DNA from 3 places in the Streptomyces sp. NBC_00086 genome. Region 3 is predicted to be linked to each of the others. Evidence: riboswitches for the same ligand, from Rfam matches in the RefSeq annotation. Region 3 holds a riboswitch; each other region holds the start of a gene.
The links. Region 3 has a riboswitch for thiamine pyrophosphate ahead of OG276_RS09755 (thiamine ABC transporter substrate binding subunit). Riboswitches for the same ligand answer to the same signal wherever they lie in the genome.
Positions count from the first base shown of each region.

Region 1: linked by a shared signal. The riboswitch ahead of thiO (glycine oxidase ThiO) and the one ahead of OG276_RS09755 (thiamine ABC transporter substrate binding subunit) in region 3 are both predicted to bind thiamine pyrophosphate.
Region 2: linked by a shared signal. The riboswitch ahead of thiC (phosphomethylpyrimidine synthase ThiC) and the one ahead of OG276_RS09755 (thiamine ABC transporter substrate binding subunit) in region 3 are both predicted to bind thiamine pyrophosphate.

Region 1 is NZ_JAPELZ010000001.1:6,119,700-6,122,966, reverse strand. It holds gene OG276_RS27760 (NAD(P)/FAD-dependent oxidoreductase) at 1-987, opposite strand, end outside; TPP riboswitch at 1,124-1,236, shown strand; gene thiO (glycine oxidase ThiO) at 1,234-2,457, shown strand; gene thiS (sulfur carrier protein ThiS) at 2,454-2,654, shown strand; gene OG276_RS27745 (thiazole synthase) at 2,660-3,267, shown strand, end outside.
Region 2 is NZ_JAPELZ010000001.1:4,146,276-4,149,542, reverse strand. It holds gene OG276_RS18575 (FkbM family methyltransferase) at 1-56, shown strand, start outside; gene thiC (phosphomethylpyrimidine synthase ThiC) at 130-1,917, opposite strand; TPP riboswitch at 1,912-2,056, opposite strand; gene OG276_RS18565 (YibE/F family protein) at 2,129-3,267, shown strand, end outside.
Region 3 is NZ_JAPELZ010000001.1:2,251,899-2,255,165, forward strand. It holds gene OG276_RS09750 (iron ABC transporter permease) at 1-139, opposite strand, end outside; gene OG276_RS09755 (thiamine ABC transporter substrate binding subunit) at 199-1,296, opposite strand; TPP riboswitch at 1,381-1,489, opposite strand; gene rlmN (23S rRNA (adenine(2503)-C(2))-methyltransferase RlmN) at 1,549-2,661, opposite strand; gene OG276_RS09765 (phosphatidate cytidylyltransferase) at 2,755-3,267, opposite strand, start outside.

The DNA of each region.
Region 1 (3,267 bases), 3.9 Mb from region 3:
GTACGGGACCGGGTCGTAGACCTGCTCCCCCGAACCTCCGGCCAGGATGTCCGCCGCCACCACCCGCGGGCCCTGGAGGGCGTTGTCCCAGTGGTGCACCAGCAGCCGGGATCCGTAGCGGGCCGACGGGAAGGAGGCGCAGTCCCCCACGGCGTACACCCCGGGCACCGAGGTGCGCAGCCACTCGTCGGCGGTGACCGCTCCGTCCGGGCCGAGCTCCACGCCGGATCCGGCCAGCCATCCGGTGGCCGGCCGGGCGCCGATGCCCACCACCACCGCCTCGGCCGGCAGCTCCCGCCCGTCGGCCAGCAGGACCCGGCCCGGCTCCACGGAAGCCACCCGCGCGTCCGTCAGCAGCTCGGCGCCCGCCCGGGCGTACCAGCGGCCCATCGGCTCGGCGACCTCCGCCGGCAGCGCGCCCGCCAGCACCCGGCCGGCCGCCTCGACCACCGTCACCGCGCAGCCCGCCTCGCGGGCGGCGGTGGCGAACTCCGCGCCGATCCAGCCGGCCCCGACCACCACCACCGCCGAGCCGGCCGCCAGGACGGGCCGCAGCCGGGCCGCGTCGTCCAGGGTGCGCAGCAGGTGCACCCCGGGGACGCCCTCCGCGCCGGGCAGGGTCAGCGGGAGGGCGCCGGTGGCCAGCACGAGGTACTCGTACGGGACCGGTCCCGCCTCGGTGTCCACCTCCCGGTCGGCGGCCCGCAGTCCGGTGACCTCGACCCCCAGCCGGAGTTCGATGCCGAGCTCCTCGAAGTCCACGTCGAAGGCCGAGTCCTCGGCCTTGCCGAGGAGCACCGCCTTGGACAGCGGGGGCCGGTCGTAGGGCTGGTGGGGTTCGGCTCCCAGCAGGGTGACGGGGCCGGTCCAGCCCTGTTCCCGGAGGGCGACCGCGGTCTGGACCCCGGCCATCCCCGCGCCGACGATCACCACGCCGCGCCGAGTGTCTTGCTCCTGCTGCGTCTGCTGTTGCGTCTGCTCGCTCACGCGTCCCAGCCTAATCAACTGACGGTCCGTCAGGAATAGCGGGCGGGAACCTGCTGGGGACCGGGCGGCGGCCGGGCGGCGGCCGGCACCGGGGAGGCAGCCTTACCGGCCGTCGGCCTCGGCGTTACTCTGGCACCGAACCTATCGCGGGAGTCCGGGCGCACCGGGCTGAGAGGGAGGCTGGCCGGCCTCCGACCGTACGAACCTGATCCGGGTCATGCCGGCGAAGGGAGGGGCTGGACGCCCATGCATTCATATCGGAAGGGCCGGAGTCCCGGCCACGACGTCCTCGTCATCGGGGGCGGCATCATCGGCCTGGTCACCGCCTGGCGGGCGGCCCGGCGCGGGCTGCGCACCGCGCTGGCCGATCCGGCCCCCGGCGGCGGGGCCGCCCAGGTCGCGGCCGGCATGCTGGCCGCCGTCACCGAGCTGCACTACGGCGAGGAGACCCTGCTCGGGCTCAACCTCGCCTCCGCCGCCCGCTACCCCGAATTCGCCGCCGAGCTCGCCGAAGCCAGCGGCGGCATGGACATCGGCTACCGCGCCTGCGGCACCCTCGCCGTCGCCCTCGACGCCGACGACCGGCTGCACCTGCGCGAACTGCACGCCCTCCAGCGCCGCTGCGGCCTGGAGTCCGAGTGGCTGACCGGCCGCGAGTGCCGCCGCCTGGAACCGATGCTGGCCCCCGGCGTACGCGGCGGCCTGCGCGTGGACGGCGACCACCAGGTCGATCCCCGCCGCCTCGCCGCCGCCCTGCTGGCCGCCTGCGAACGGGCCGGGGTCGCCCTGCACCGCGCGGGGGCGGCGCGGCTGCTGACCACCGCCGACCGGGCCTGCGGCGCGGTCCTCGACGACGCCGACGGTACGGAGCTGCGCGCCGACCAGGTGGTGCTGGCGGCGGGCTCGCTCAGCGGCCGGCTGGACGGCGTACCGCCCGAGGCCGTGGCCCCCGTACGGCCCGTGAAGGGGCAGGTGCTGCGGCTCGCGGTGCCCCCGTCGTACGCGCCGTTCCTGTCGCGGACCGTACGGGCCGTCGTGCGCGGCAGCCACGTCTACCTGGTGCCGCGCGAGAACGGCGAGCTCGTCCTCGGCGCCACCAGCGAGGAACTCGGCTGGGACACCACCGTCACCGCGGGCGGGGTCTACGAACTCCTGCGCGACGCCCACGAGCTGGTGCCCGGGATCACCGAACTCCCCCTGGTGGAGACCCGGGCCGGGCTGCGGCCCGGATCACCGGACAACGCCCCCCTCCTCGGTCCTACCGAACTCCCGGGGCTGCACCTGGCCACCGGGCACTACCGCAACGGGGTCCTGCTGACCCCGCTGACCGGGGACGTGATGGCGGACCTGCTGACCACCGGCGAACTGCCGGAGATCGCCCGCCCCTTCACCCCGCGCCGCTTCGCCCTCACGTCCACGCCCTTGTCCACGTCCACGCCCACCCTCACGCGACAGGAGTCGTTCGCATGACCATCTCCGTCAACGGCGAGCCGCACGAGATCGCGGACGGGACCATGCTCGCCACGGTGGTCGCCACCCTCACCGAGGCCACCAAGGGGGTCGCGGCCGCCCTCAACGAGACCGTGGTGCCGCGCGGCCAGTGGCCCTACACCTGCGTGAGCGACGGCGACCGCGTCGAGGTCCTCACCGCGGTCCAGGGAGGCTGAGCAGCATGGCGGACGACCTCTTCACCCTGGGCGGCCGGACCTTCTCCTCGCGCCTGATCATGGGCACCGGCGGGGCGCCGAGCCTGGACATCCTGGAACGGGCGCTGGTCGCGTCCGGCACGGAACTCACCACCGTCGCGATGCGGCGCCTCGACCCGACGGTCCAGGGATCGGTCCTCTCCGTCCTGAACCGCCTGGGCATCGCGGTCCTCCCCAACACCGCGGGCTGCTTCACGGCGGGCGAGGCCGTGCTCACGGCCCGGCTGGCCCGGGAGGCCCTCGGCACGGGCTGGATCAAGCTGGAGGTCGTCGCGGACGAGCGGACCCTCCTGCCGGACGGGGTCGAGCTGCTCGACGCGGCGGAGATCCTGGTCGACGAGGGCTTCACGGTCCTCCCCTATACGAACGACGACCCGGTGCTGGCCCGGAAGCTGGAGGACGTGGGCTGCGCGGCGATCATGCCGCTCGGCTCCCCCATCGGCTCCGGCATGGGCATCCGCAACCCGCACAACTTCGAGCTGATCACCGAGCGGGCCGGGGTCCCGGTCATCCTGGACGCGGGGGCCGGAACGGCCTCGGACGTGGCCCTGGCCATGGAACTGGGCTGCGCGGC
Region 2 (3,267 bases), 1.9 Mb from region 3:
TGCGGGGTCTCGCCGATCCCGACGCACCGAACCGCTACCTCGCCGCCCTGGGCTGACACGACGTACGCAACGGCGGCCCGCGACTCCCCCCTCGGTGTCGCGGGCCGTCCGTATGTACCGGGGCCTGGGTCAGTCGGCCAGCGGCAGGTACACGCGGTTGCCCGCGGCCGCGAACTCGGCGGACTTCTCGGCCATGCCCGCCTCGATCTCCTCGGCGCCCAGGTCGCCGCCGTGCTGGCGGCGGATGTCCTGGGAGATCTTCATCGAGCAGAACTTCGGACCGCACATGGAGCAGAAGTGCGCGGTCTTGGCCGGCTCGGCCGGGAGGGTCTCGTCGTGGAACTCACGGGCCGTGTCCGGGTCGAGGGCCAGGTTGAACTGGTCCTCCCAGCGGAACTCGAACCGCGCGTCCGACAGGGCGTCGTCCCATTCCTGGGCGCCCGGGTGCCCCTTGGCCAGGTCCGCCGCGTGGGCCGCGATCTTGTACGTGATGACACCGGTCTTCACGTCGTCGCGGTTCGGCAGGCCCAGGTGCTCCTTGGGCGTGACGTAGCAGAGCATCGCGGTGCCCCACCAGGCGATCATCGCGGCGCCGATGCCCGAGGTGATGTGGTCGTACGCGGGCGCGACGTCGGTGGTCAGCGGGCCGAGCGTGTAGAACGGCGCCTCCTCGCAGATCTCCTGCTGAAGGTCGATGTTCTCCTTGATCTTGTGCATCGGGACGTGCCCGGGGCCCTCGATCATCGTCTGCACGTTGTACCGCTTGGCGATCGTGTTCAGCTCGCCCAGCGTCTTCAGCTCCGCGAACTGCGCCGCGTCGTTGGCGTCCGCGATGGAACCGGGGCGCAGACCGTCACCGAGGGAGTACGTGACGTCGTACGCCGCGAGGATCTCGCAGAGCTCCTCGAAGTTCGTGTAGAGGAAGTTCTCCTTGTGGTGCGCCAGGCACCAGGCGGCCATGATCGAACCGCCGCGCGAGACGATGCCGGTCTTGCGGCGCGCGGTCAGCGGCACGTACGACAGCAGCACGCCGGCGTGGACCGTCATGTAGTCGACGCCCTGCTCGGCCTGCTCGATGACCGTGTCCTTGTAGATCTCCCAGGTCAGGTCCTCGGCGCGGCCGTCGACCTTCTCCAGCGCCTGGTACAGCGGCACGGTGCCGATCGGCACGGGAGAGTTGCGCAGCACCCACTCGCGGGTGGTGTGGATGTTGCGGCCGGTCGAGAGGTCCATGACCGTGTCGGCGCCCCACTTGGTCGCCCAGGTCATCTTGTCCACCTCCTCCTCGATCGAGGAGGTGACGGCGGAGTTGCCGATGTTGGCGTTGACCTTCACCAGGAACCGCTTGCCGATGATCATCGGCTCGATCTCGGGGTGGTTCACATTGACCGGCATGACCGCGCGACCTGCGGCGATCTCCTCGCGGACGACCTCGGGGGAGACGTTCTCGCGGATCGCGACGTACTCCATCTCCGGGGTGATCTCGCCCCGGCGGGCGTACGCGAGCTGCGTGACCGCGGCGCCGCCGCGACCACGGCGGGGCTGGCGCGGACGGCCCGGGAAGACCGCGTCGAGGTTCTTGAGGCCACCGCGCGGCGAGGTGTGCTTGATGCCGTCGTCCTCGGGGCGCACGGGGCGGCCCGCGTACTCCTCGGTGTCGCCGCGGCTGATGATCCAGTTCTCGCGCAGCGGCGGCAGTCCGCGGCGCACGTCGGTCTCGACCTGCGGGTCGGTGTACGGCCCGGACGTGTCGTAGAGCGTGACGTCCTTGCCGTTGGTGAGGTGGACCTGGCGAACCGGCACCCGGATGTCGGGGCGGGAGCCCGCCACGTATCCCTTGTGCCAGCCGGGCTGGCGCTCGGTCTGGCCGTCGGCGTCCTGGCTGACGGCAGGCGTGCGTGCGTCCTGAATGGTCATGAGACCTAATCTCCCTACGCCGGCATTACCCGGTAACAGGTTCGGCGGTCGACGCAGCCTCCTCCCGTACGCATATTCGAATGCGAACGGTGATCAGCGCCCTCTCAGCCCGGTGCTCCGAGCTCCCGCGTTGTGCAAAGTAGCCCCCACGCTAGCGTCATGTGTGGCGTGCTGAACAGTGGGCCCCCTCATCTGTTGCGATGATCAGTCAGTGACGTCCTCGCCGCAGCCCCCCACCGAGCCCACGGATCCCGCTGGTCACGCCGACCACCCCGGCCACGCGCATGCGCACCCCGGTGACTCGCCCGACCGCTCCGCCGGGCACTCCCATGGCCATTCGCACAGCCATGGCCCGGCGGCCCCCGTCTCGAAGCACCTGCGCAAGGTGATCGCGGCCGTTCTGATCCCCTTCGCCACCGCCGTCGTGATCGGCATGGCGGTGCTCTGGCCCGGTGGCGCGCCGGGCCACGAACGCACCGGGGTCGGCTTCGACCGGCAGACCCAGGAGGCCACGGTCGTCGCGCTCCAACACGTCGACTGCAAATCCGTGAACGCCGCGCAGGTGCCGGCCACCGGCGACACCTCCACCCCCGAGGGACGCGAGGCCCTCGCCTCGCAGACCGGCGAGTGCAAGAAGGCCACCATCAGGGTGGGCAGCGGCCCCGACAAGGGCCGCGAGTTCATCGAGATCGTCCAGCCGGGCGCTCCACGACAGTTGACGGACGGCCAGGACGTGGTGGTCGCCTACGCTCCGGACGCGCCCCGGGACCTCCAGTACTCCGTGATCGACGTGAACCGCAAGCTGCCGATGGCCCTCCTCGCGGGCATCTTCGCCCTCGCGGTCGTCCTCGTCGGGCGGATGCGCGGGCTGTTCGCGCTCATCGCCCTCGCCGTCAGCTTCGCGGTGCTGACCCTCTTCATCCTCCCGGCGATCCTGCAGGGGTCGAACCCGCTGGTCGTGGCCGTGGTCGGAGCCAGCGCGATCATGCTGATCGCGCTCTACATGTGCCACGGGCTGACGGCCCGCACCTCGGTCGCGGTCCTCGGCACCATCATCTCGCTGCTGCTGATCGGCCTGCTGGGCTCGCTGTTCATCGACTGGGCATTCCTCAGCGGCAACACCGACGACAACACCGGGCTGATCCACGGGCTCTACCCGAACATCGACATGAGCGGTTTGCTGCTTGCGGGTGTCATCATCGGATCGCTCGGCGTACTCGACGACGTGACCGTCACTCAGACCTCGGCGGTCTGGGAACTCCACCAGGCAGACCCGTCGATGGGCCCCCGCGGGCTCTATCGTGCGGGCATCCGCATCGGGCGCGACCACATCGCGTCGGTGGTGAACAC
Region 3 (3,267 bases):
CGTCGCCGATGTCGGGCCGGGCCAGCACCTCGCCGATCCGGCCGAACTGCCAGCCGGTGTCGGTCTTGAGCCCGCGCCCGACGATCGCGGCCACGGGGTACGCGAAGAACAGCCCGAAGAAGACGAGCGGCACGGCCATCAGACCGAGCCTGACGGCCGTGGCCCGCCCGCTCTCCTTCGGTACGGAACTCAACCGTCCTACTTCACGACGAGCGCGGTCCACGCCTTGACCCACTGGTCGCGGTTCTTGGCGATGGCCTCCGGGGCGACCGTCTCGGGCTTCTCGATGACGACGCCGTGCTTGGTGAACAGCTCCGGCACCGCCGCGTCCTTGGTCACCGGGTTCACGAACATCTGGAGCGGCATGTCCTCCTGGAACTTCTTGGAGATCAGGAAGTCCAGGAGCGCCTTGCCGCCCTCCTCGTTCTTCGCGCCCTTGAGCAGACCCGCGAACTCGGTCTGGCGGAAGCACGTGCCCGTCGCGACGCCCGTGGGGGCCTCGGCCGGCTGCGGCTCGCCGAAGAGCACCTCGACCGGCGGGCTGGAGGCGTAGGAGACGACCAGCGGCCGGTCGCCCTTGGCCTTCTTTCCGCCCGCCGAGCCGGAGAAGCGCTCGTTGTAGGCCTGCTCCCAGCCGTCGACGACCTCGACGCCGTTGGCCTTGAGCTTGCTCCAGTAGTCCTTCCAGCCCTCGTCGCCGTACTTGCCGACGGAGGCGAGGAGGAAGCCGAGGCCGGGCGAGGAGGTCGCGGCGTTCTCGGTGACCAGCAGGTTCTTGTACTCCGGCTTGATCAGGTCGTCCAGCGTCTGCGGCGGGGCGATCTTCTTGTCGGCGAAGTAGGCCTTGTCGTAGTTCACGCAGATGTCGCCGGAGTCGACGGGGGTGACCCGGTGCTCCTTGTCGGCCACGAACTCGGGCTTCACCTCGGCCAGCCCCTTGGCCTCGTACGGCGTGAAGATGCCGTTGTCGAGGGCACGGGAGAGGAGCGTGTTGTCCACGCCGAAGAAGACGTCGCCGCGCGGGGAGCCCTTGGTGAGGATCTCCTGGTTCAGGGCGGCGCCCGCGTCGCCCGACTTCAGGACCTTGACGGTGTAGCCGCTCTGCTGCTCGAACTCCTTGAGGACCGTGTCGGTCACGTTGAAGGAGTCGTGCGAGACGAGGGTGATCGTCTTGGACTTCGGAGCGGCGCTCGCCCCGGCGGACTTGTCCTTGGCATCGCTGCCGCAGGCGCTGAGCGTGGTGACGCCGAGCGCGGCCACGAGCGCGATGCCCGCCATCTTCTTGGTGGTGCTCATTGGTGCATTCCTCCTGGGATGTCCAGGAGAAGACGCGGCCCTGCCCGGCGCTCTGTGGAGCGGACGCCGGGCAGGGCGCAACAGCTTGAGTGGTGACCGAACTTCCTACCCCGAATGACCGGGGCGAGGTTCAGAGGGTCTGCGGTGACGGTTACCGCACTCTCAGCGCTGTGGCGCTCCCCTGTCGGAATATGAAATTGGTTTCGGCCACAGGGTACCCCGTGGCCGAATGCGAACCTCAACTGGCGGAAATCAGCGCTCCGAGGCGGCGAGCTGGCCGCACGCGCCGTCGATCTCCTGGCCACGGGTGTCGCGGACGGTCACCGGCACGCCGTGGCGGGCGATGGCGTCAACGAAGGCCTTCTCGTCCTCGGGCCGCGAAGCGGTCCACTTCGAGCCCGGCGTCGGGTTCAGCGGGATCAGGTTGACGTGCACGCGCTTGCCCTTGAGCAGCTTGCCGAGCAGGTCGCCGCGCCAGGCCTGGTCGTTGATGTCGCGGATCAGGGCGTACTCGATGGAGATCCGGCGGCCGGACTTCTCCGCGTACTCCCAGGCCGCGCCGAGCACCTCGCGGACGTTCCAGCGGGTGTTCACGGGGACCAGGGTGTCGCGCAGCTCGTCGTCCGGGGCGTGCAGGGAGACGGCGAGGCGGCACTTGAAGCCCTCGTCGGCGAAGCGCAGCATCGCCGGGACCAGACCCACGGTGGAGACGGTGATCCCGCGCTGGGACAGGCCCAGGCCATCGGGCTCCGGGTCGGTGAGGCGGCGGATGGCGCCGACGACGCGGTTGTAGTTGGCGAGCGGCTCACCCATGCCCATGAAGACGATGTTCGACAGCCGGGCGGGCCCGCCGGGGACCTCGCCGTCGCGCAGGGCGCGCATGCCGTCGACGATCTGGTGCACGATCTCGGCGGTCGACAGGTTGCGGTCGAGGCCCGCCTGGCCGGTGGCGCAGAACGGGCAGTTCATTCCGCAGCCGGCCTGCGAGGAGATGCACATGGTGACCCGGTCCGGGTAGCGCATCAGCACCGACTCGACGAGCGTGCCGTCGTGCAGCTTCCACAGGGTCTTGCGGGTGGTGTCGTCGTCGCACGAGATGTGGCGCAGGACGTTCATCAGGTCCGGCAGCAGCTCCTGCTGGAGCTTCTCGCGGGAGGCGGCCGGGATGTCGGTCCACTCGGCCGGGTCGTGCGCGTACCGGGCGAAGTAGTGCTGGGAGAGCTGCTTGGCCCGGAAGGGCTTCTCGCCGATCGCGGCGACCGCCTCCCGGCGCTCCTCGGGGGTGAGGTCGGCGAGGTGCCGGGGCGGCTTCTTCGCTCCACGAGGGGCGACGAAAGTGAGCTCTCCCGGGACTGGGCGGGCCATGGCAGGTACTCCTTGTAAGACGAAAGGCGCGCCGCAGAAGCAGCGCGCCTTCCAAGAGTAACCGCCCTACCTGCACGGGCGCCTTTTCGCAGGTCAGCCCGTGCCCACGAACGCCGCCAGCAGCAGCCAGACCACCGGGGCCGTCGGAAGCAGGGAATCCAGCCGGTCCATGATGCCGCCGTGACCCGGCAGCAGCGTGCCCATGTCCTTGATCCCGAGATCCCGCTTGATCATGGATTCCCCGAGGTCGCCGAGCGTGGCGCTGACCGCGACGGCGAGGCCGAGCACCAGGCCCTGCCACCAGACGCCCCCGTCGATCAGGAACTCCATGCACAGCGCGCCGGCGCCCATCGCGAAGGCCACCGCTCCGAAGAGCCCCTCGCGGGTCTTTCCTGGGCTGATGCGCGGGGCGAGCTTGGTCTTGCCGAAGCGCCAGCCGACCGCGTAGGCCCCGGTGTCGCTGACCACCGTCAGGAGCAGGAAGGTGATCACCCGCTGCGGCCCGTCGTCGGCGGTGAGCAGCATCGCGACGAAGGTGGCCAGGAAAGGCACGTAGAACGCCGCGAAGGCGCCCGCCGTGACGTCCTTGAGGTAGTCCTCGGGCGG